Regions from separate parts of the Streptomyces sp. NPDC056373 genome, predicted to be linked through region 1. Evidence: riboswitches for the same ligand, from Rfam matches in the RefSeq annotation. Region 1 holds a riboswitch; each other region holds the start of a gene.
What was found. A riboswitch is a leader RNA that binds a small molecule or an ion and turns the genes downstream of it on or off. The one in region 1 is predicted to bind cobalamin.

Region 1 (5,000 bases):
GCCCCCCTGCACGTCCGCCGCGTTCCCCCGCACGTCCGCCGTGCGCCGCTCGTCGCCCCGCTGCTCAGCCATGCCGCGATCCTGCCAGGCGGCGCTTCGCGGCGCCGCGGAAGGCGGGGGCTTCGTACACAACGGAGGCGTCACCCGGCCGGGTGACCGGAACCTCTTCGAGAGGCCGCTCGATCGGGTCAATCGGTTCGCCTGCGGCGGCCGGTCCCCGGGGCCCCGGGACGCCGCCCCGGGGCGGAATCCCGACCGCCCGTTGCGGTCACCCCTGCGCCCCTCCCAGTTCATCTTCCGTTCACCCAGGTTCCCTACGTTCATCGAGCCAACAACCTCGAACGATTGCCTGGGTAAATGGAAAGCTTCTCGCTGATCCTCGCGATTGTGGTGGTAACCGCACTCGCGTTCGATTTCACGAACGGTTTCCACGACACCGCGAACGCGATGGCCACGACCATTTCCACGGGCGCCATGCGGCCCAAGGTTGCGGTGGCCATGTCCGCGGTCCTCAACCTGGTCGGCGCCTTCCTGTCCGTCGAAGTCGCCAACACGATCTCCAAAGGCCTCGTCGACGAGGCCGGCATCCGTCCCGAGGTCATCTTCGCCGCCCTGGTCGGCGCGATCCTCTGGAACCTGCTGACCTGGCTGGTCGGTCTGCCCTCCAGCTCCTCCCACGCCCTCATGGGCGGTCTGATCGGCGCCACGATCGCCTCGGCGGGCGTCGGCGCGGTGCACGGGGACGTGCTGGTCACCAAGGTGCTGATCCCGGCGATCGCCGCCCCGCTGGTCGCGGGCATCGCGGCGATGCTCGCCACACGGCTGACGTACTCCCTCGGCAGCAAGACCGACGGCAACGCGTCCAAGAAGGGCTACCGGGTCGGCCAGATCGCCTCCGCGGGCCTGGTCTCGCTGGCCCACGGCACCAACGACGCGCAGAAGACGATGGGTGTCATCACCCTCGCCCTGGTCGCCGGCGGGGCCGTCGCGCCCGACTCGGACCCGCCCATGTGGGTCATCCTCTCGGCGGGTCTCGCCATCGCGCTCGGCACCTACCTGGGCGGCTGGCGCATCATCCGCACCATGGGCAAGGGACTGACCGAACTCCAGCCGCAGCAGGGCTTCGCCGCCCAGACCTCCGCGGCAACCGTCATCCTGGCCTCCTCGCACATCGGTTTCTCCCTCTCCACGACGCACTCCGTGTCCGGTTCGGTGATGGGTGCCGGGCTCGGCCGCAAGGGCGGCGTGGTCCGCTGGTCCACCGCGACGCGGATGTTCGTCGCCTGGGGTCTGACGCTCCCGGCGGCGGCCCTGGTGGGTGCTCTCGCCGAGTACGTCACCGGCTTCGGCAGCTGGGGCACCGCGGTGGTGGCCGTCTTCCTCATTGCCTCCAGCGCGGCGATCTGGAAGCTGTCGCGGCGTGAGGTCGTCGACCACACCAACGTCAACGACACCGAGGACACCGCGGACGCGGAGCCGGCCGGTGTGGTGACCACGGCGATCGCAGCGGTCACGCCGCCCCCGGCGGCCGGCACGGCCACGGCCACGGCCTCGGCCTCGGCCTCGGAGGACCCGGTCCCCTCGTTCCCGTCGCAGGCCACCGCCGAGCGCACGCCGACCACGCCCACCACGGTCTGACCGGCCACCGGTTACAAGGAAGAGTCTCCGATATGAAGATCGACTGGGCGGCCCTCGGCTCCGTCTTCGGCGTCAGCCTCGTGGTCACCGTGGCCCTCGTCGGCCTGTTCACCCTCGGCATCACCGGCCTGTCGCGCCGCGAACGGGCAGTGGCGCAGGGCGGGTCCGCGGGACTCGCGGTCACCGGCGCGTACGCGTGCTTCGCGGCGTGTGCGGCGGCCGTGGGGTACGGGATCTATCTGATCGTGGCCTGAGGGCCCGACCGACCGCACGTCGTGTCCGCCGGGCGGCACGGGACTTCGCTCCTGTGCCGCCCGGTCGTCGTGTGGAGGCAGGGGCGGTGTGGGGTTCTCCACACTCTCCCCCCGCAGGTCAACGGCAAGTTGACGGCGGTTCCCGGCCATGGTGGACTGCCGGGGCCAGTACGGCGGCAGGAGAGGAAGCCGGTGCGAGTCCGGCGCGGTCCCGCCACTGTCACCGGGGTAGCAATCCCCGGGAGCCAGGAACTCTCACCGCCGGTCTCGTCGAACCAGGGCGTGGACACCCTGAGTGAGGACACATATCGCCATGCGCGGCTGCCGATCGAGGTTCAACACCCCACCCCTGCCCGCCCTCCTGGCCGGCTGAGCCCATGGGTGCCGGTCGCGTCTTCGCGTACGGCGCCGCCGCCGGTCTGATCGGTGACCTGCTGCTCGGTGATCCTCGCCGGGGGCATCCGGTCGCCGCGTTCGGGCGGGCCGCGAGTGCCGTGGAACGGGTGTTGTGGCGGGACCACCGCGGGTGGGGCGCGCTGCACACCGCCGTGTGTGCCGGCGGGGCCGTCGCCCTCGGGTCCGTCGCCGCGCGTGCCGTGCGGCCGTCCGCCGTCGCCTCCGTCGCGCTGACCGCAGCCGCCACCTGGGCCGTCGTCGGGGGCACGTCGCTGGCCCGGGAGGCACGGACCATCGGGCGTGCCCTGGAGGCCGGGGACGTCGAGGCGGCCCGGGCCCGGCTGCCGCATCTGTGCGGGCGGGACCCGCAGGCCCTGGACGCCGACGGCATGGCCCGGGCCGTGGTCGAGTCGGTCGCCGAGAACACCTCCGACGCCGTCGTGGGAGCGCTGGTGTGGGGGGCCGTCGGCGGAGTGCCGGGGCTGCTCGGGTTCCGGGCCGTCAACACCCTGGACGCCATGGTCGGGCACAAGTCGGCCCGGTACCGCCGGTACGGGTGGGCTTCCGCGCGGCTGGACGACCTCGCCGGGTGGCCGGGAGCGCGGCTGACCGCCGTGCTCGCCACCCTGGCCGGTCCGGACCCGCGGGGGGCCGTGCGGGCATGGCGGGCCGACGCGGCGAAGCATCCGAGTCCCAACGCCGGGCCCGTGGAGGCCTCGTTCGCGGGGGCGCTCGGGGTGCGGCTGGGCGGGACGCTCTCGTACGGCGGGCGGGTGGAGCATCGGCCCGTGCTGAACACGCAGGGGCGGGCCGTCGGCACGCACGACGTCGAACGGGCCGTGCGGCTGTCGAAGCGCGTCACCTGGCTCGCGCTCGGGGTGTGCGCCGGAGCGCGGTTGCTCAAGAGTGCGCAGTCGCTCAAGGGTGCGCGGTCGCTGAAGAGGGGGAATTGACATGAGCGGTGGGCTTCTCGTCGCCGGAACCACCTCCGACGCCGGCAAGAGCGTCGTGACCGCCGGGATCTGCCGGTGGCTGGTGCGGCAGGGCGTCAAGGTCGCGCCCTTCAAGGCGCAGAACATGTCCCTGAACTCCTTCGTGACCACGGAGGGGGCCGAGATCGGGCGGGCTCAGGCCATGCAGGCGCAGGCCTGCCGGGTCGAGCCGACCGCGCTGATGAACCCGGTGCTGCTCAAGCCCGGTGGCGAGCAGAGCAGTCAGGTCGTGCTGCTGGGCAAGCCGGTCGGGGAGATGAGTGCGCGCGGCTACCACGGCGGCCGGCAACAGCGGCTGCTGGGGACGGTGCTGGACTGCCTGGAGCAGTTGCGGGGCACGTATGACGCGGTGATCTGTGAGGGGGCCGGTTCTCCCGCCGAGATCAATCTGCGGCGGACGGACATCGTGAACATGGGGATCGCCCGGAACGCCGGGCTGCCCGTGCTCGTCGTCGGCGACATCGACCGGGGCGGTGTGTTCGCCTCGTTCTTCGGGACGGTGGCACTGCTGTCGCCCGAGGACCAGGCCTGTGTCGCCGGGTTCCTCGTCAACAAGTTCCGCGGTGACGTCTCCCTTCTGGAGCCGGGCCTGGACATGCTGCACGGGCTCACGGGGCGGAAGACGTACGGCGTGCTGCCGTTCCGGCACGGGCTCGGGATCGACGAGGAGGACGGGCTCAGAGTCTCCCTGCGCGGGACCGTGCGGGAGTCCGTCGTCGCCCCGCCCGTCGGAGAGGACGTGCTGCGCGTCGCGGTCTGCGCCGTGCCACTGATGTCCAACTTCACGGACGTGGACGCGCTGGCCGCCGAACCGGGCGTCGTGGTGCGGTTCGTGGACCGGCCGGAGGAACTGTCCGACGCCGACCTCGTCATCGTGCCCGGCACCCGCGGGACGGTACGGGCGCTGGAGTGGCTGCGGGAACGGGGGCTCGCCGAGGCCCTGGCCCGCCGGGCCGCCGAGGGGCGGCCCGTCCTCGGTATCTGCGGCGGCTTCCAGATCCTCGGCGAGCACATCGAGGACGACGTCGAGAGCCGCCGAGGGCACGTCGACGGGCTCGGGATCCTGCCCGTGCGGGTGCGGTTCGCCCGCGAGAAGACCCTCACCCGGCCGCAGGGCGAGGCCCTCGGGGAACGTGTCGAGGGATACGAGATCCACCACGGGGTCGCCGACGTCCAGGGAGGCGCCGCCTTCCTGGACGGCTGCCGGGTCGGCCAGACCTGGGGCACGCACTGGCACGGCTCACTGGAGTCGGACGGCTTCCGGCGGGCCTTTCTGCGCGAGGTGGCGGCCGCCGCGGGCCGCCGCTTCGTGCCCGCGCCGGACACCTCGTTCGCCGCGCTGCGCGAGGAGCAGCTCGACCGGCTCGGCGACCTGATCGAACAGCACGCGGACACCGACGCGCTGTGGCGGCTCATCGAGTCCGGCGCGCCGCAAGGACTGCCCTTCATTCCACCGGGAGCACCCGCATGAGCACAGTGTTGTTGTTGTCGACCGCCGACACGGACCTGCTGGCGGCCCGGGCCGCCTCCGGTGCCGACTACCGGATCGGCAACCCGACCCGCGTGGACGTCCGGGAGGAGCTGCCCGCCCTGCTGGACGGGGCGTCCGTCGCCGTCGTCCGGCTGCTCGGCGGCAAGCGGGCCTGGGAGGACGGGCTCGCCGCGCTGAAGGCCTCCGGCGTCCCCACCGTGCTGCTCGGCGGCGAGGCCGTGCCGGACG
Region 2 (5,000 bases), on a different contig from region 1:
TCGCCGAGAACCAGCCCTACGCCGAACGGGCCCCGTGGGCCGTGCTCTTCCCGGCCGCCGTGCTCGCCCTGCTCGGGGCACTCGCGGTGACGGCCGCGGGCGGTGTACGGCTGCCCCGGCGGCGCACACGGCCCGCGGGTCCGGCCGTGCCGCCCGTGGACCGGGGCGGGCCGGCCCCGCGACGGCGCCCGGAGCGCCCCGACGACCTCCTGACTCCCGTGTCCGCCTCACAGACAGACGAACGATGACAAACCCCGTTTCCAGGGTGCCGACCCGCAAGGCCGCCCGTACGACCCGCGCCGAAGGCCGCGACAGCACCTGGCGGCTGATCAGGCGACTGTCACCGCTGCTGCGGCTGCTGATCCTCACACAGCTCGCCTTCAACATCGGCTTCTACGCCGTCCTGCCGTTCCTCGCCGAGCACCTGGGCACCGCGATCGGCATGGCGGGGTGGCTGGTCGGGTTCGTGCTCGGGCTGCGAACCTTCAGCCAGCAGGGGCTGTTCGTGGTCGGCGGCTGGCTCGTCGACCGGTTCGGGGTGCGGCCGGTGGTGCTGGCCGGCTGCGCTCTGCGGATCGCGGGGTTCGCGTGGCTCGGCTTCGCGCAGACGGGCGGGGCCGTGATCGGTGCGGTGCTGGTGATCGGTTTCGCCGCGGCGCTCTTCTCCCCCGCCGTGGAGTCCGAGGTGGCCCGTCAGGCGGTCGTGTGGGAGGAGGACGGGCACGGCCCGCGCACCCGGGTCCTCGCCCTGTTCAGCGTGGCGGGCCAGGCGGGGGCGTTCGTGGGGCCGTTGCTCGGCGCGCTGCTGCTCACCGTCGACTTCCGCACCGCCTGTCTGGCCGGTGCCGGAGTCTTCGTGCTCGTCCTCGCCGGGCATCTGTGGCTGATGCCGCAGCACATCCCCGGCCGGGTCCGTGTCCGGGAGGGGGGCGGGGTCGGGGCCCTGCTGCGCAATCGCCGCTTCCTCGCCCTGTGCTGCGCCTACGGCACCTATCTGCTCGCCTACAACCAGCTGTATCTGGCCCTGCCGGACGAGGTGCAGCGCGCGGCGGGCTCCCAGGCGCCGTTGTCCTGGCTCTTCGCGCTGTCCTCCGTGCTGGTGGTGTTCACCCAGCTGCCGGTGACCCGCTGGGCGGGCGACCGGCTGGACCTGCGCCGCTCCATGACGGCGGGACTGGTGCTGATCGCGTCCGGTTTCGCGGTGGTGGCCGCGGCCCGTCCGGCCGGCTGGACGGGCACGGCCGGGCTGCTCCCTGCGGCGGGCTTCGTGATCTTGCTCACCGTGGGGCAGATGCTGGTGGTGCCCGCCGCCCGTGCCTGGGTGCCCGACCTCGCCGAGGAGGACCGGCTCGGGCTCTACATGGGCGCGCTGTCGTCCGTGTCGGGTCTGATCGTCCTGGCCGGCAGCGCGGCCACCGGCTTCCTGCTCGACCTGGGACTGCCGGCCGCCGTTCCGTGGCTGGTCCTGGCGGCCGTACCGGCTCTGGCGGTGGCCCTGTTGCCGCACCGCGAGAAGGGGCGGGGCGCGCCGGCCTGACACCCTGCCGGCCTCCCGGGGCAACCGGGCGCCGGGGCTGTCACCCCGGCGGGCGACACCCTCGCTCCGGGATTTGCGCGCCAGGACGCTCCGAGGACACCCGCGGCGGAGATCGGCGGTCATGCCGCGCCAGTATCCTGGGTCGGCTGCGGCACCCCCGACCAATCCCCGTGCACGAGCGGGGAGTTCGGCCTGCGGCGACGACCTTCCCCCTATGCGTGAGACGAGGACGAGTGCTGCTAGCGGGCCGCTACCGGCTGGATGTGGAGATCGGGCGCGGTGGAATGGGAGAGGTCTGGCGCGCGTACGACGAGACGCTCGCCAGGGCGGTGGCCCTCAAGCTGCTGCTCCCCCAGGACACCGACGCCACGGCGGCCTCCCGGTTCCGTCTGGAGGCTCAGACCGCCGGACGTCTCAACCACCCCAACGTGGTCGGTGTGCTGGACTTCGGCGAGTACGACAACCGGCTGTACCTGGTGATGGAGCTGGTCGAGGGCGACAGTCTCGCCGGGGTGCTGACCGGCTCCGGCTCGCTGCCCGCCGAGCGGGTGGCCGTGCTCGCGGCGCAGGCGTCCGCGGGGCTCGCCGCCGCGCACGCGCAGGGCATCGTGCACCGGGACGTCAAGCCCGCCAACCTGCTGCTGGACGCGGGCGGCACGCTGAAGATCGGCGACTTCGGCATCGCGCGGTTCCTCGACGACCCCGGCGCCGCGCTCACCGCCACCGGCCAGATCATCGGCACCGGCCTCTACCTCGCGCCCGAGCGGGCGCTGGGCAAACCCGCGGGGCCCGCGTCCGACATGTACTCCCTGGGCTGCGTGCTCTACCAGCTCCTCAGCGGACGTCCCCCGTTCGAGGCCGACACCGCCGTCGCCCTGCTCCACCAGCACCTCGACTCGGTTCCCGTGCCGCCGCGCGAGCTCGGTGTCGCCGGACTTCCACCGGCGTTCGAGAACTACCTCCTGGGTCTGCTGGCCAAGCAGCCCGAGGACCGCCCCACCGCACAGCAGGCCGCCGAGTGGTTCGCCCAGGGCGCCTGGCGGGGCCTGCCCGAGCCGCTGCCGGAGGTCTCCCCGCCACTGCGGGCGAACACCGCGTCCGCAGCGATGCCCGCCGGGCCGGGACCGTACGCGACCGCCGAGACCGGCAGCCCGACCACGTACGCGCTGCCCGCCACCAAGGGTCATCGCACCGCTGCCCGGGCGGCCCAGGCGGGGCGTTCGGGCCGCTCGCGCGGTCGCGGGGGCCGGGGCAACCGGTCGAAGCTGGCCGCGACGGCCGCCGCCGCGGCACTGTTCGTCGCCGCGATGCTCATCGGCATGCGCTGGTTCTCACCCGGCACGACCGCGGAGGGGACGGAACCCGACGCGTCCCCGAGTGCGAGCAGCCCGGCCGCCACGCCGTCCACCGACCCCGCCACGTCCGGCTCCTCCGGCTCCGCCGGCTCACAGGCCGACCCGGCGGCCGGCCCGGGGCCTGCCGACACGCCCGCGACCGGCACCGTGGCCGATGTCACTCCGTCCACGCCGCCCCCTTCCCCGACCCCTCCCGCGTCCGCGCCGGACGTCGCGACTCCGACGCAGGAAGCGGTCCACGGCGGCCCCGAGCAGCCGAAGCCGCAGAAGCCGCGCCAGGCCGGGCAGGACGGGGAGAGCGACGACGGCGGGGACGACGCGGGCGACGACTGACAAGGTCCGGACGTCGCGCGGCGGGGCCTTGCGCGCAGCGCGTGGACCGGCCGGGGGATGCGCCGGTGTGCGAACGGGCGCCCCCTCGCGCGCCCCTTGGGTGGCTTGTCATCGCCCTTACCCCGGCCTTATTGTCACCAGGCCTTGGTGAACGGGAAATCCGGTGTGATGCCGGTGCGGCCCTCGCCACTGTGAATCGGGAAGTCCGGCTCCGGCCCTCATGGGCAGCCACTGGGTCCTTGCGACCCGGGAAGGCGGAGACCGGGCGGTGGTACCCGTCAGCCAGGAGACCGGCCAAGGCGCGTCAACCATCCACGAGGTGCTGGAGAGGGTCTGCTGAGCCATGCACATAGCCGAGGGTTTCCTTCCTCCGGCGCACGCGGTCGCCTGGGGCGTCGCGTCGGCGCCGTTCGTCGTCCACGGAGTCCGGTCGCTCACCCGTGAAGTGCGCGAGCACCCCGAGAGCACCCTGCTCCTCGGTGCGTCCGGCGCCTTCACGTTCGTCCTGTCCGCCCTCAAGCTCCCGTCCGTCACGGGCAGTTGCTCGCACCCCACCGGCACGGGCCTGGGAGCCGTCCTGTTCCGGCCGCCCATCATGGCGGTGCTGGGCACCATCACCCTGCTGTTCCAGGCGCTGCTGCTGGCGCACGGCGGCCTGACCACGCTCGGCGCCAACGTCTTCTCCATGGCGATCGTCGGTCCCTGGGCCGGATACGCCGTCTACACACTGCTGCGGCGCTGCGGCGCGCCGCTGATGGTGGCGGTGTTCTGCGGCGCGTTCGTCGCCGACCTGTCCACCTACTGCGTCACCAGCGTGCAGCTGGCGCTCGCGTTCCCCGACCCGGGCAGCGGATTCCTGGGCGCGCTGGGCAAGTTCGGTTCCATCTTCGCCGTCACGCAGATTCCGCTCGCGGTGAGCGAGGGACTGCTGACCGTGCTCGTGATGCGGCTGCTGGTGCAGTCCAGCAAGGGCGAACTGACCCGTCTGGGCGTGCTCCTCGCCAAGAAGCAGGCGACCGGGACGGAGACCGAGGTGGCGGCCCGATGAAGCGGAACACGAAGATCAACCTCGTGCTGCTGCTCCTCGTGGCCGCGCTCGCCGTGCTGCCGTTGGCGCTCGGTCTGGGTGACCACAAGAAGGAGCCGTTCACGGGCGCCGACGCCGAGGCCGAGACGGCGATCACGGAGCTGAAGCCGGACTACGAGCCGTGGTTCTCGCCGCTGTACGAACCGCCGTCCGGTGAGATCGAGTCGGCCCTGTTCGCTCTCCAGGCGGCTCTCGGCGCCGGTGTCCTCGCCTACTACTTCGGTCTGCGCCGGGGCCGCAGGCAGGGCGAGCAGCGGGCGCTGGAGCGGGAGTCCGGCAGCGCGCTTCCCGGCGCCGCCGGGAAGTCCGCCGCGGAACGGGACTGAGCCCGGGTGCTGCCGATCGACGCGGCGGCGCACAGCAGTCGCTGGCGCCGCCGCCATCCCGTGGACAAGGCCGTGCTCGGGCTCGGCCTCACCGTGCTCGCGATCTCCCTGCCGCCCTGGCCGGGCGCGGCCCTGGTCCTCCTGACGGCCCTGGTCGTGCTGCTGGGTCCGGCCGGTGTGCCCGGGCGGCGGTTGTGGCGGGCGTACCGGGTGCCGCTGGGCTTCTGTGTGACCGGCGCGTTCACGCTGCTCGTCCAGGTGGGCGGGCCAGGGGGGTTCGTCTCGCTCGCCGCCGACGGGCCGGTGCGGGCCGGGGAGTTGCTGCTGCGGACCTCGGCGGCCTCCCTCGGGGTGCTGCTGTT
Region 3 (5,000 bases), on a different contig from region 1:
GTGGTGAGGCGGAACGCCTCGGTGGCCCAGTCCAGATACGCGGTACGGTTTTCGGCGCGCAGGGGGAGGGTTTCGCGCAGGGCGGGCTCGTCGACCTGGATGACCGAAGTTCCTGCCGTCTCCAGGTCGTTGACCTCGTCGCGCAGGGCGAGGGCGACCTGGCGGGCGGTGTCGGCGAGGGGCTGGTCGTCGCGGACGAAGGACCAGGCGAGCATGGTGACCGGTCCGGTGAGCATGCCCTTGACCGGGCGGGAGGTGAGGGACTGGGCGTACATCGTCCAGCGCACCGTCATCGGTTCGGGGCGGGAGATGTCGCCGGCCAGGATCGGCGGGCGGACGTAGCGGGTGCCGTAGGACTGCACCCAGCCGTGCTGGGTGGCGAGGTAGCCGGTGAGCTGTTCGGCGAAGTACTGGACCATGTCGTTGCGTTCGGGCTCACCGTGCACCAGGACGTCGAGGCCGGTCTTCTCCTGGAAGGCGATCACCTCGCTGATCTCTGCCCTGACGCGCTCCTCGTAGGCCGCTGTGTCGATCCGGCTGGCGCGCAGATCGGCGCGGGCGGTGCGCAGTTCGCCGGTCTGTGGGAACGAGCCGATGGTGGTAGTGGGCAGCAACGGCAGCTTCAGATAGGCCCGTTGGGCGGCGGCTCGCTGACGGTACGGGTAGGAGCGGCGCGTGTCGAACGCGGTGACGGCCGCCGCGCGGGCCCGGACGGCCGGATCGCGGGTGATCGGTGAACCCGCCCGGGAGGCCAGGTCTGCCCGGTTGGCGGCGAGTTCCGCGGCGATCGTGTCGGTGCCCTGGGCGAGTCCCTTGGCGAGGGTGACGATCTCGGCGGTCTTCTGGCGGGCGAAGGCGAGCCAGCGCAGGATCTGAGGCTCGATGTCCCGCTCCGCCGCCGCGTCGAGAGGGACGTGCAGGAGGGAGCAGGAGGCGGCCACGTCCACCCGGTCGGCCAGTCCCAGCAGCGTGCCGAGCGTGGTGAGCGAGGCCGACAGGTCGTTGACCCAGATGTTGCGGCCGTTGACCACACCCGCGATCAGGCGCTTGCCGGGCAGCCCGCCCACCCCGGCGAGGGCGTCGAGGTTGGCGGCGGCCGACTCGGTGAAGTCCAGGGCGAGTCCCTCGACCGGCGCCTTGGCCAGCACGGGCAGGGCGTCGCCGAGCCGGTCGAAGTACGAGGCCACCAGCAGCTTCGGCCGCTCGGTGAGGGCGCCGAGGTCGCGATATGTGCGCGCGGTGGCGTTCAGTTCGGCCGGGGTGCAGTCCTGGACCAGGGCGGGCTCGTCGAGCTGCACCCACTCGGCGCCCGCCGCCCGCAGGTCGGCGAGGACCTCGGCGTACACCGGCAGCAGCCGGTCGAGGAGGGTGAGCGGCGCGAAGTCCGCGGGCACGCCGGGGGCGGGCTTGGCCAGCAGCAGGTAGGTGACGGGACCGACCAGGACGGGCCGGGCGGCCAGACCGAGAGCGAGGGCCTCCTTCAACTCGGCGACCTGCTTGGCCGAATCGGCCGTGAAGACCGTGTCCGGCCCCAACTCCGGCACTAGATAGTGGTAGTTGGTGTCGAACCACTTCGTCATCTCCAGCGGCGCGACGTCCTGGGTACCGCGCGCCATGGCGAAGTAGCCGTCCAGGGCGTCGGCTTCGACGGCGGCCCGGTGCCGCTGGGGGATCGCGCCGACCATGACGGTGGTGTCGAGGACGTGGTCGTAGTACGAGAAGTCACCGGTGGGCACTTCGTGGATGCCGACGTCGGTGAGCTGCTGCCAGTTCGTACGGGGTAGCTCGGCCGCGGTGTCCTGGAGCGCGGCGGCGGTGACGCGGCCCTTCCAGTAGCCCTCGACGGCCTTCTTCAGTTCCCGGCCCGGTCCCTGGCGGGGGTAGCCGTACACGGTGGCCCGTGCTGCCGCGGCTGCGGACTTCGATGTCACGGAGATCTCCTTCGCGAGATGATTCCCTGAGACCCGGCGACGGGACGAGAGCGCGAAGGGGTGACGGACCGGACGGAAACGGCTCGTTGGCCGCCCGCTCGGTATGCACGCCGACCCGCCCACGAGGTCACCGGGACATCCGCGTACGAGTCGTCCGTACGCGGGCAACGGGCAGGTCTTCGGACTCACGGGCACGTCCCGTCGTACGAAACCGCCGTACGAGACACCTACTGGCCGTCGCTTCCCAGGCCCTGTACCTCGGGCCCAGTGCGTATGACGGCGGTCGTTCCCGCTCACCGCTGCGGGGCAGTCCCGGATTCCCACCGGGTTCCCTCTTGCGACGCGCCTGCCTGGCGGACAGGGCGAACCAGCTGCGCGCCACAGCCTATAGCCACCGAGGCGACACGGCTGTACCGCTTCGGCGGCACCGGCTTGACAGACGAACCGCACCACCTCGCGAAGGACGACACCACGATCCAAGTGACCGTCGGCCACCCGTGGCAGCGACGTACCCGATCTGGCCCAAGGACCGACCGGAGCAGGTCGCGGACAACCTCGCGGGGGTACAGCTCCTCCGTGACCACCAACCGCGACGACGCGTCCCGTGGACTGACACGCGCGGAACTGCTCGCGCTGCCTGCAGCAGTGGACCTGGAGACGGCGAACCGTGCGCTGTCCCTCAGCCGCACCACGGGATACCAGCTCGCCAAACATGGGCGTTATCCGTGCACGGTCCTCCGGCTGGGCAACGCCTATCGGGTCGTCACCGCCGATCTGCTCAAGCTGCTGCGCATCGACGTGGCGGAGACCGCGGAAGCCGAAGAGGCCGCCGCCGCGACGACGACGGCCGACGACGTCCCTGCGGCCTGCTGTTGCTGCAGATGCTGTTGCGCTCATCGCTGCGGGCGGCCTGTGTGATCCCGACAAAATGTGTCAGCATGGTGGCGTCGAGGGCCTACTTGTCTTCGCGTACCGCGTCGCTCAGGGGGCGGGGAGCGCAAGGGGAGCGCGGACGCCTGTGGACGGCGTAACACGGCGTACCGGCAGCGGGACCGCGATCGGTGCTCTGATCTGCGAAAACAGGATCTGATGCGATTGCGTGGCACACCTCGTCACGATCCCTATCGGGCTCGTAATGCGTAGGTCTCGGGTTCGAATCCCGAAGGCGGCTCTCTCTGAGGCCAGGTCAGATTCCTTCTGACCTGGCCTTTTGCGTTACGGCCCGGCAGCAAGCCCCCCGGCGACACGAGCCTGCTGAAGCGCGGACGGGGCTTTTGTGCGATATACAGTCATTTGGGTACCCCGCTTGCCGTCAGGCTTGATTCTCTGGAGTCCTCCCGATGACGTCGATGAGTCGCCTGCCATGAGGCCCCACCCGACGCGGGGGCGGATCACGGCGCTGGACGCCTACGACATCCGGTTTCCCACGTCGCGCCGGCTCGAAGGGTCGGACGCCATGAATCCCGATCCGGATTATTCGGCGTCCTATGTGATCATCCGCACCGATGCCGGGGACGGGCTGGAGGGGCACGGGTTCTGCTTCACCATCGGCCGGGGCAATGAGGTCGAGGTGGCGGCGATCGACGCGTTGCGCCCGCATGTGGTGGGGCTGCGGCTGCAAGAGGTCCTCTCCGACCTCGGAGGGTTCAGTCGCTCGCTCGTCGGCGACAGCCAGCTGCGCTGGCTGGGGCCGGAGAAGGGCGTGGTGCACATGGCCATCGGGGCGGTGGTGAACGCCGTGTGGGATCTGTACGCCAAGCGGGAGGGGAAGCCGCTGTGGAAGGTGCTGGCCGGGCTGTCGCCCGAGCAGGTGGTCGAGTTGATCGACTTCCGCTATATCGAGGACGCGCTGACCCCCGATGAGGCGCTGGAGATTCTGCGGCGGGCGCGGGGCGGGACGCAGGAGCGGCAGGCGCGGCTGCTCGCTGCGGGGTATCCGGCGTATGCCACGTCTCCCGGCTGGCTCGGTTACCCCGACCGCAAGGTCGCCGGGTTGGCACGGGAGGCCATGGACAGCGGGTTCGGGCAGATCAAACTCAAGGTCGGCGTCGATCCCGAAGACGATGAGCGGCGGTGCCGTACCGTGCGGGCGACGATCGGCCCCGGCGTGCGGATGGCGCTGGACGCCAATCAGCGCTGGGGGGTCGACGAGGCGGTCGGGTGGATCGGGCGGCTGGCGGAGTTCGACCCGTACTGGATCGAGGAGCCGACCAGCCCGGATGACGTTCTCGGTCTCGCGGCGATCCGCCGGGAGGTGGCGCCGGTGCGGGTGGCGACCGGCGAACACGTGCACAACCGGGTGATGTTCAAGCAGCTGCTCCAGGCGGAGGCGCTCGACTTCCTGCAGGTGGACGCCTGCAGGGTCGGGGGAGTCAACGAGAACGTGGCGATCCTCCTGCTCGCGGCCAAGTTCGGGATCCCGGTGTGTCCGCACGCGGGCGGGGTGGGCTTGTGCGAGCTCGTGCAGCACCTGGCGATGTTCGACTACCTTGCGGTTTCCGGCACCCTTCAGGACCGGGTCATCGAGTACGTGGATCATCTGCACGAGCACTTCCTCGACCCGGTCGTGATCGTCGGCGGGCGGTACGCGGCCCCGACCGCCCCCGGCTTCAGCTCGGCGATGCCGCCCGAGTCGCTCGCCGCGTACGCGTTCCCCGGCGGCGCCGCCTGGCAGAGCCCGTACGACGTGCCGGCCGAGGGCCCCCCGGCATGACGCCCGGCGGGGAATTCCAGGGACTGGCCGCGGTCGTCACCGGCGGGGCGTCCGGGATCGGCCTGGCCACCGCCGAGACCCTGGCCGCGAGGGGGTGCCGGGTGGCGGTGCTCGACCGGAGCCCTGGGCCCGTGCCCGCATGGCTGCACCCGGTACAGGCCGATGTCGGGGAGGCGGCCTCGGTGGCCGAGGCCGTGAGCCGGGTGGCGGACTTGTTCGGGCGCCTGGACGTGCTGGTCAACAACGCCGGCATCGGCGCACTGGGCACCGTCGAGGACAACGCGGACGACGAATGGCACCACGTGCTGGACATCAATGTGCTCGGCATCGTCCGCACCAGCCGGGCGGCACTGCCT
Region 4 (5,000 bases), on a different contig from region 1:
CCGTTCCGAGGTACTGCTCGGCGAAAGCGGCCGCCGCGGTGGGGGAGGTGAACAGGCGGCGGAGCCGGGCGAGCGCGGTGCCCGCGCGGAAGGGGTCGCCCGCCGCCGTGCCGTGAAACACCTCGGCGAGCCACTGCGAGAACTCCTGGTAGTCCCACACGCGCCGCAGGCACGCCTGCTCGTAGCCGGCCAGTCCGCTGTCGTCGCCCGTGGTCAGCCGGGCGACCAGGGCGTCGCCCAGCAGGAAGGCGTCGTGCAGGGCGAGGTTCATGCCCTTGGCGGCGATGGGGGCGACCAGATGGGCCGCGTCACCGGCGAGGTGGAGCCGGCCGTGCACCATCGGCTCGACCACGTAGTCGTGCATGTCCAGCACGCGCTTCTCGATCAGCCGCCCCTCGGTCAACGGCGGCACGCCGGCCGCTGCGAGCCGCTGCCGGAGCTCCGACCAGACGCGTTCGTGGGGCCAGTTGTCGGGGTCGTCGCCCGGCGGGCACTGGAGGTAGTAGCGGGTCACCTCCGGGCTGCGGGGCATCTGGCCCGCGAACCCCCGCGGGTGGCAGCCGAACAGCACACAGCCGGCGGACGGCGGCGCCTCCGCGAGCAGGGCGAGCCAGCCGACGCCGTAGTCGTGCCGCGCGATCCGGACCCGCTCGGGTGGCAGCGAGGCCCGGGTCGCTCCGCGTGCCCCGTCGCACCCGGCGACGAAGTCGCAGTGCACCACCCGGCGTTCACCCGTCTCGGAGCAGACGTACGACACCGACGGCCGGTCGCTGTCGATGTCGTGCAGCTCCACGTCCCGGACGCCGAAGCGGATCTCACCGCCGCGGGCGTCGGCGTACTCCCGCACCAGGTCCGTCACCAGCAACGGCTGGGGGTAGACGAAGTGGTGACTGCTCGTCAGCTCGCCGTAAGGGAACCGGTAGCGCTCCCCGTCGAAGCGGAACTCGCACGCGGTGTGCAGTTCCGCGCGGTCCAGGAGGTTCCGGGCGAGGCCCCGCTTCTCCAGGCCTCGTACGGCCCTTTCCTCGATGACCCCGGCGCGGGGCCGCTGTTCGATGAACTCGCGGGTCTGCGTCTCCAGCACCAGACAGTCGACGGACGCGGCCCGCAGGATGTTGCCGACCGTCAGACCCGCCGGACCGGCGCCCACGACAACGACTGGGAAGCGTTGCGGGGCGCCGGAGTTCAGGGGCGGAGAGGCGTGGGGCATGCGCCCATTATGGAGGCCGGTCTCAGTGGACCGGCACCTCCGTGACGGCCACCTCCTCGATGCTCCGCTCGATCTCCCCGGACAGGGAGGCCGACGCCCGGGCCCAGTAGTAGATCGCCAGCGAGAACACCGCGATGACCAGGATGTCCCACCACAGGGCGAGGTGCCCCTGGCCGCCGAAGCCGCCCTGCCAGGAGATGACGCCCATGCCCAGCAGGTAGACGGGCAGCCACTGGGCGGCCTTCCAGTCGAGCCGGGGAGCGTCGGGCAGGCCCTTGCTCGTGGCGTACCAGGCGTAGCCGCCGAGCAGGACGTAGCCGAGGACGATGGCCACGCCGAGCCGCCACAGGGTGTCCCAGGTGGACCAGTAGATGATGAGGTTGGCCACCACGAACGACAGGGGTGAGACGACCTTCCCACCGGGCAGGCGGTAGGGGCGTTCCCGGTGCGGCAGCCGGTCCGCGAAGACGCCGTAGGCCAGGGGCGCGCCCGCGTACATCAGCACGCTCGCCGAGGTGATGAAGCTGACCAGCTGCTGCCAGCTCGGGAACGGCAGGAAGCAGACCACGCCCGTCACGAAGGACACGATCAGCCCGAACCACGGCACGCCGCGCCCGTCGGTGCGGACGAACAGCTTCGGCGCGTAGCCGTTGCGGGCCAGTCCGTAGGAGACCCGGGACGTGGCCGTCGTGTAGATCAGGCCGGTGCCGCCCGGGGAGACCACCGCGTCCAGGTACAGCACCACGCTCAGCCAGCCGAGGCCCAGCAGGGTCGCGAGCCCCGCCCACGGGCCGCTGATGCCGGGGTAGTCGAGCTTGGTCCACCCGTGTGCGAAGGAGCCCAGTGGCAGGGCGGCGATGAAGACGACCTGGAGCAGGACGTAGATGGCCGCTCCGATGGCGACCGAACCGATCGTCGCGCGCGGCAGGTCCCGCTGCGGGTCGCGGCTCTCGCCCGCCAGCTGGATCGCCTGCTCGAAGCCCAGCAGGGCGAAGATGATGCCGCTGGAACTGACGGCGCTCAGCACACCGTGGGCGCCGAACGGGGCGAAGCCGTGCTCGGTGAAGTTGCCCGGGTGGAAGTTGCCCGCCGCGATGATGAAGATCGCGGCCAGCGGCACGGCCACCTTCCACCAGGTGGCGGCGCTGTTGGTGTGCGCCAGGATCCGCACCCCGAGGAAGTTGACGACGACGAACACGGCCATCAGGACGACCGCGACGACGAAGCCGCTCGTCGTGAGCGTCCCGTCCTTCGCGTGCTGGAAGCCCTGGGCCCAGTGCCAGTGCCCGGCGTAGCCGATCATGGCCTCGACCTCGATCGGTGCCACCGTGGCGGCCTGGAGCCAGGCGAACCAGCCGAAGGACATGCCGGCCAGTCCGCCGAACGCGTAGTGCGGATAACGGGCGGTGCCGCCGGCGACCGGGAACATGCCGCCCAGTTCCGCGTGCACCAGGGCCAGCAGCACGATCGCCACCGCACCGATGAGCCAGGACAGGATCGCCGCGGGGCCGGCCGCCACGACGGCCTTCTCGGCGCCGTACAACCAGCCCGAGCCGATGATGGAGCCGACCGAGGCCCACATGAGCCCGATCAGCCCGACATCCCGGCGCAGGCCGTCTCTTTCCATGAATGCAGGGGCCTCTCATAGAGAACTCGGAGAGTTCGGCGAGCAAGAGGCCTCAGATTAGGAATCGACCGCCCGGCGGCAGAAGACGAGTTGTGCAGCCTTGACCGGGCGCGGGAAGCCTTGACCGGCTGCGGGCATTTCCTGGAAAACGCTTCAGGATTCCTGTACGCGGTGATGAGGCAGCCGTGGGATCTCGATTGCCGGACAGCGGTCCATCACCATCTCCAGGCCCGCCGCCCGGGTCCGGTCGTACGCCGCCCCGTCGATCACGCCGAGCTGGAACCAGACGCCCTTCGCGCCCTTGGCGACCGCCTGGTCCGCGACGGCCCCGGCGAGGTCGCTGTTCACGAACACGTCCACCACGTCCACGTCGAAGGGGATGTCCGCCAGGCTCGCGTACCCCTTCTCCCCGTGCACCGTCTCCGCCTTCGGGTGCACCGGCACGACGCGCTTGCCGAAACGCTGGAGCACGGCGGCGACGCCGTACGCCGCGCGCCGCTGGTTCGACGACAGGCCCACCACGGCCCAGGTGTCGCCGAGCTCGGTGAGAATCCTGCGGACCGTTGCCTCGTCGCCGTACACCGGCGGCCTCCTCGGAAGTCGTGGACGAGCTGCTCTCCGTTCAACGGCGCCGGGTGCGCGGTGATTCCCCGGAGGGCCCCGTGATAGCTTGCCGGGGCCAGTCGAACCCATGTACGTGGGTCAGGGAATCCGGTGCGAATCCGGAACTGACGCGCAGCGGTGAGGGGGACGGGCGGGGCCTCGGCCACTGGACTCCTTCACGGACGTCCGGGAAGGCGCTCCGACCCGGGTGAACCCGAGTCCGAAGACCTGCTGGCGGCCCCCGCGGCCGCGCGCGGCGGGGGAGCACCGTACGACCGGGCTCCGCGACCGAGCCCTCGACGACTGAGGACTGGTTCCCGTGCCCCTCGCCCGCCCCGCCCGTGCCGCCGTCCTGCTCGCCGCCGGTTCCCTGCTCCTGACCGGCTGCGGCGGGAGCACGTCCACCGACGCGAAAGCCGCCGTCACGCTCACCGACTGCGGGCACGAGGTCCGCGTGGCCGCCCCGCCGCGGCACGCCGTGTCCCTCAACCAGGGCACCACCGAGATCCTGCTCTCCCTGGGGCTCGCCGACCGCATGGCGGGCACGGCCACCTGGACCGACCCCGTGATGAAGGGACTGGAGAAGGCGAACGCGACGGTGCCGCGCATCGCCGACGACAACCCGTCCTTCGAACGCGTCCTGGACACCGAGCCCGACTTCGTCGCCGCGTCCTTCGTCTCCACCCTCGGAAAGGGCGGCGTCGCGACCCGCGAGCAGTTCGAGAAGCTCGGGGTCCCCACCTACGTCTCCCCGTCCGACTGCGCGGGCAAGGACAACTCGGGCGGCGGCGACGGCACCCGCGACAAGGCCCTCGGCATCGACACCGTCTACGGCGAAGTCCACGACCTGGCAACCGTGTTCGGTGTGCGCAAACGCGGCGACGCCCTCGTGGCCTCCCTCCACAAGCGCATGAAGACGGCCACGCAGGGCATCGACGCCTCCGGCGTCACCCTCCTCTACTGGTTCGCGAACTCCGATTCGCCCTACATGGCGGGCTGTTGCGGAGCACCCGGCATCATCACCCGGGCCCTCGGCGCGAAGAACGTCTTCGACGACACGCACGAGGAGTGGCCACAGGTCAACTGGGAGACGGTCGCCGACCGCGACCCCGACGTCCTCGTCATCGGCGACCTGACCCGCGAGTCCCAGACCGCCGAGTCCGCCGCGAAGAAGATCGCCTTCCTGGAGTCCAACCCGGTCACCAGGAACATGGACGCGGTCCGGCACAAGCGGTACGTGCTGCTCAGCGGGCAGGCCATGAACCCGACGATCCGGACCGTCGAGGGCGTGGAGCAGGTCGCCGCCGGGCTGCGCCGGTTCGGGCTGGTGAAGTGACCGCCCGCGAGCAGGAGCTGCCGGCCGCCGGGCCCGGGCGCCGGGCCGGGCTCGCGCTGGGTCTGGCGGGGGCCGTCGCGCTCGTGACCTCCCTCGCCGTGGCCATCACCATCGGCCCCGCCGACATCGGCGTCGCGGACGTGTGGTCCGTCGTGGCCGCCCATCTCGGCCTCGGCGACTCGGGGCTCACGACGATCCGGGACGGGATCGTCTGGCAGCTGCGA

Region 2: another riboswitch for cobalamin. It lies ahead of ACFCXS_RS21015 (energy-coupling factor ABC transporter permease); the one in region 1 lies ahead of ACFCXS_RS11780 (cobalamin biosynthesis protein).
Region 3: another riboswitch for cobalamin. It lies ahead of metE (5-methyltetrahydropteroyltriglutamate--homocysteine S-methyltransferase); the one in region 1 lies ahead of ACFCXS_RS11780 (cobalamin biosynthesis protein).
Region 4: another riboswitch for cobalamin. It lies ahead of ACFCXS_RS20115 (ABC transporter substrate-binding protein); the one in region 1 lies ahead of ACFCXS_RS11780 (cobalamin biosynthesis protein).

The regions. Positions count from the first base shown of each region.
Region 1 is NZ_JBHJPX010000005.1:64,867-69,866, forward strand. It holds gene ACFCXS_RS11765 (class II aldolase/adducin family protein) at 1-72, opposite strand, end outside; gene ACFCXS_RS11770 (anion permease) at 358-1,638, shown strand; gene ACFCXS_RS11775 (hypothetical protein) at 1,671-1,892, shown strand; cobalamin riboswitch at 2,012-2,170, shown strand; gene ACFCXS_RS11780 (cobalamin biosynthesis protein) at 2,270-3,241, shown strand; gene ACFCXS_RS11785 (cobyric acid synthase) at 3,243-4,751, shown strand; gene cobN (cobaltochelatase subunit CobN) at 4,748-5,000, shown strand, end outside.
Region 2 is NZ_JBHJPX010000009.1:269,763-274,762, reverse strand. It holds gene ACFCXS_RS21030 (ABC transporter permease subunit) at 1-248, shown strand, start outside; gene ACFCXS_RS21025 (MDR family MFS transporter) at 245-1,537, shown strand; gene ACFCXS_RS21020 (serine/threonine-protein kinase) at 1,771-3,225, shown strand; cobalamin riboswitch at 3,354-3,539, shown strand; gene ACFCXS_RS21015 (energy-coupling factor ABC transporter permease) at 3,569-4,273, shown strand; gene ACFCXS_RS21010 (energy-coupling factor ABC transporter substrate-binding protein) at 4,270-4,638, shown strand; gene cbiQ (cobalt ECF transporter T component CbiQ) at 4,645-5,000, shown strand, end outside.
Region 3 is NZ_JBHJPX010000019.1:42,813-47,812, forward strand. It holds gene metE (5-methyltetrahydropteroyltriglutamate--homocysteine S-methyltransferase) at 1-1,931, opposite strand, end outside; cobalamin riboswitch at 2,084-2,318, opposite strand; partial or broken gene ACFCXS_RS33155 (hypothetical protein) at 2,508-2,720, shown strand; gene ACFCXS_RS33160 (enolase C-terminal domain-like protein) at 3,295-4,644, shown strand; gene ACFCXS_RS33165 (SDR family NAD(P)-dependent oxidoreductase) at 4,641-5,000, shown strand, end outside.
Region 4 is NZ_JBHJPX010000009.1:73,462-78,461, forward strand. It holds gene ACFCXS_RS20100 (4-hydroxybenzoate 3-monooxygenase) at 1-1,210, opposite strand, end outside; gene ACFCXS_RS20105 (APC family permease) at 1,233-2,837, opposite strand; gene ACFCXS_RS20110 (CoA-binding protein) at 2,991-3,419, opposite strand; cobalamin riboswitch at 3,501-3,691, shown strand; gene ACFCXS_RS20115 (ABC transporter substrate-binding protein) at 3,760-4,776, shown strand; gene ACFCXS_RS20120 (FecCD family ABC transporter permease) at 4,773-5,000, shown strand, end outside.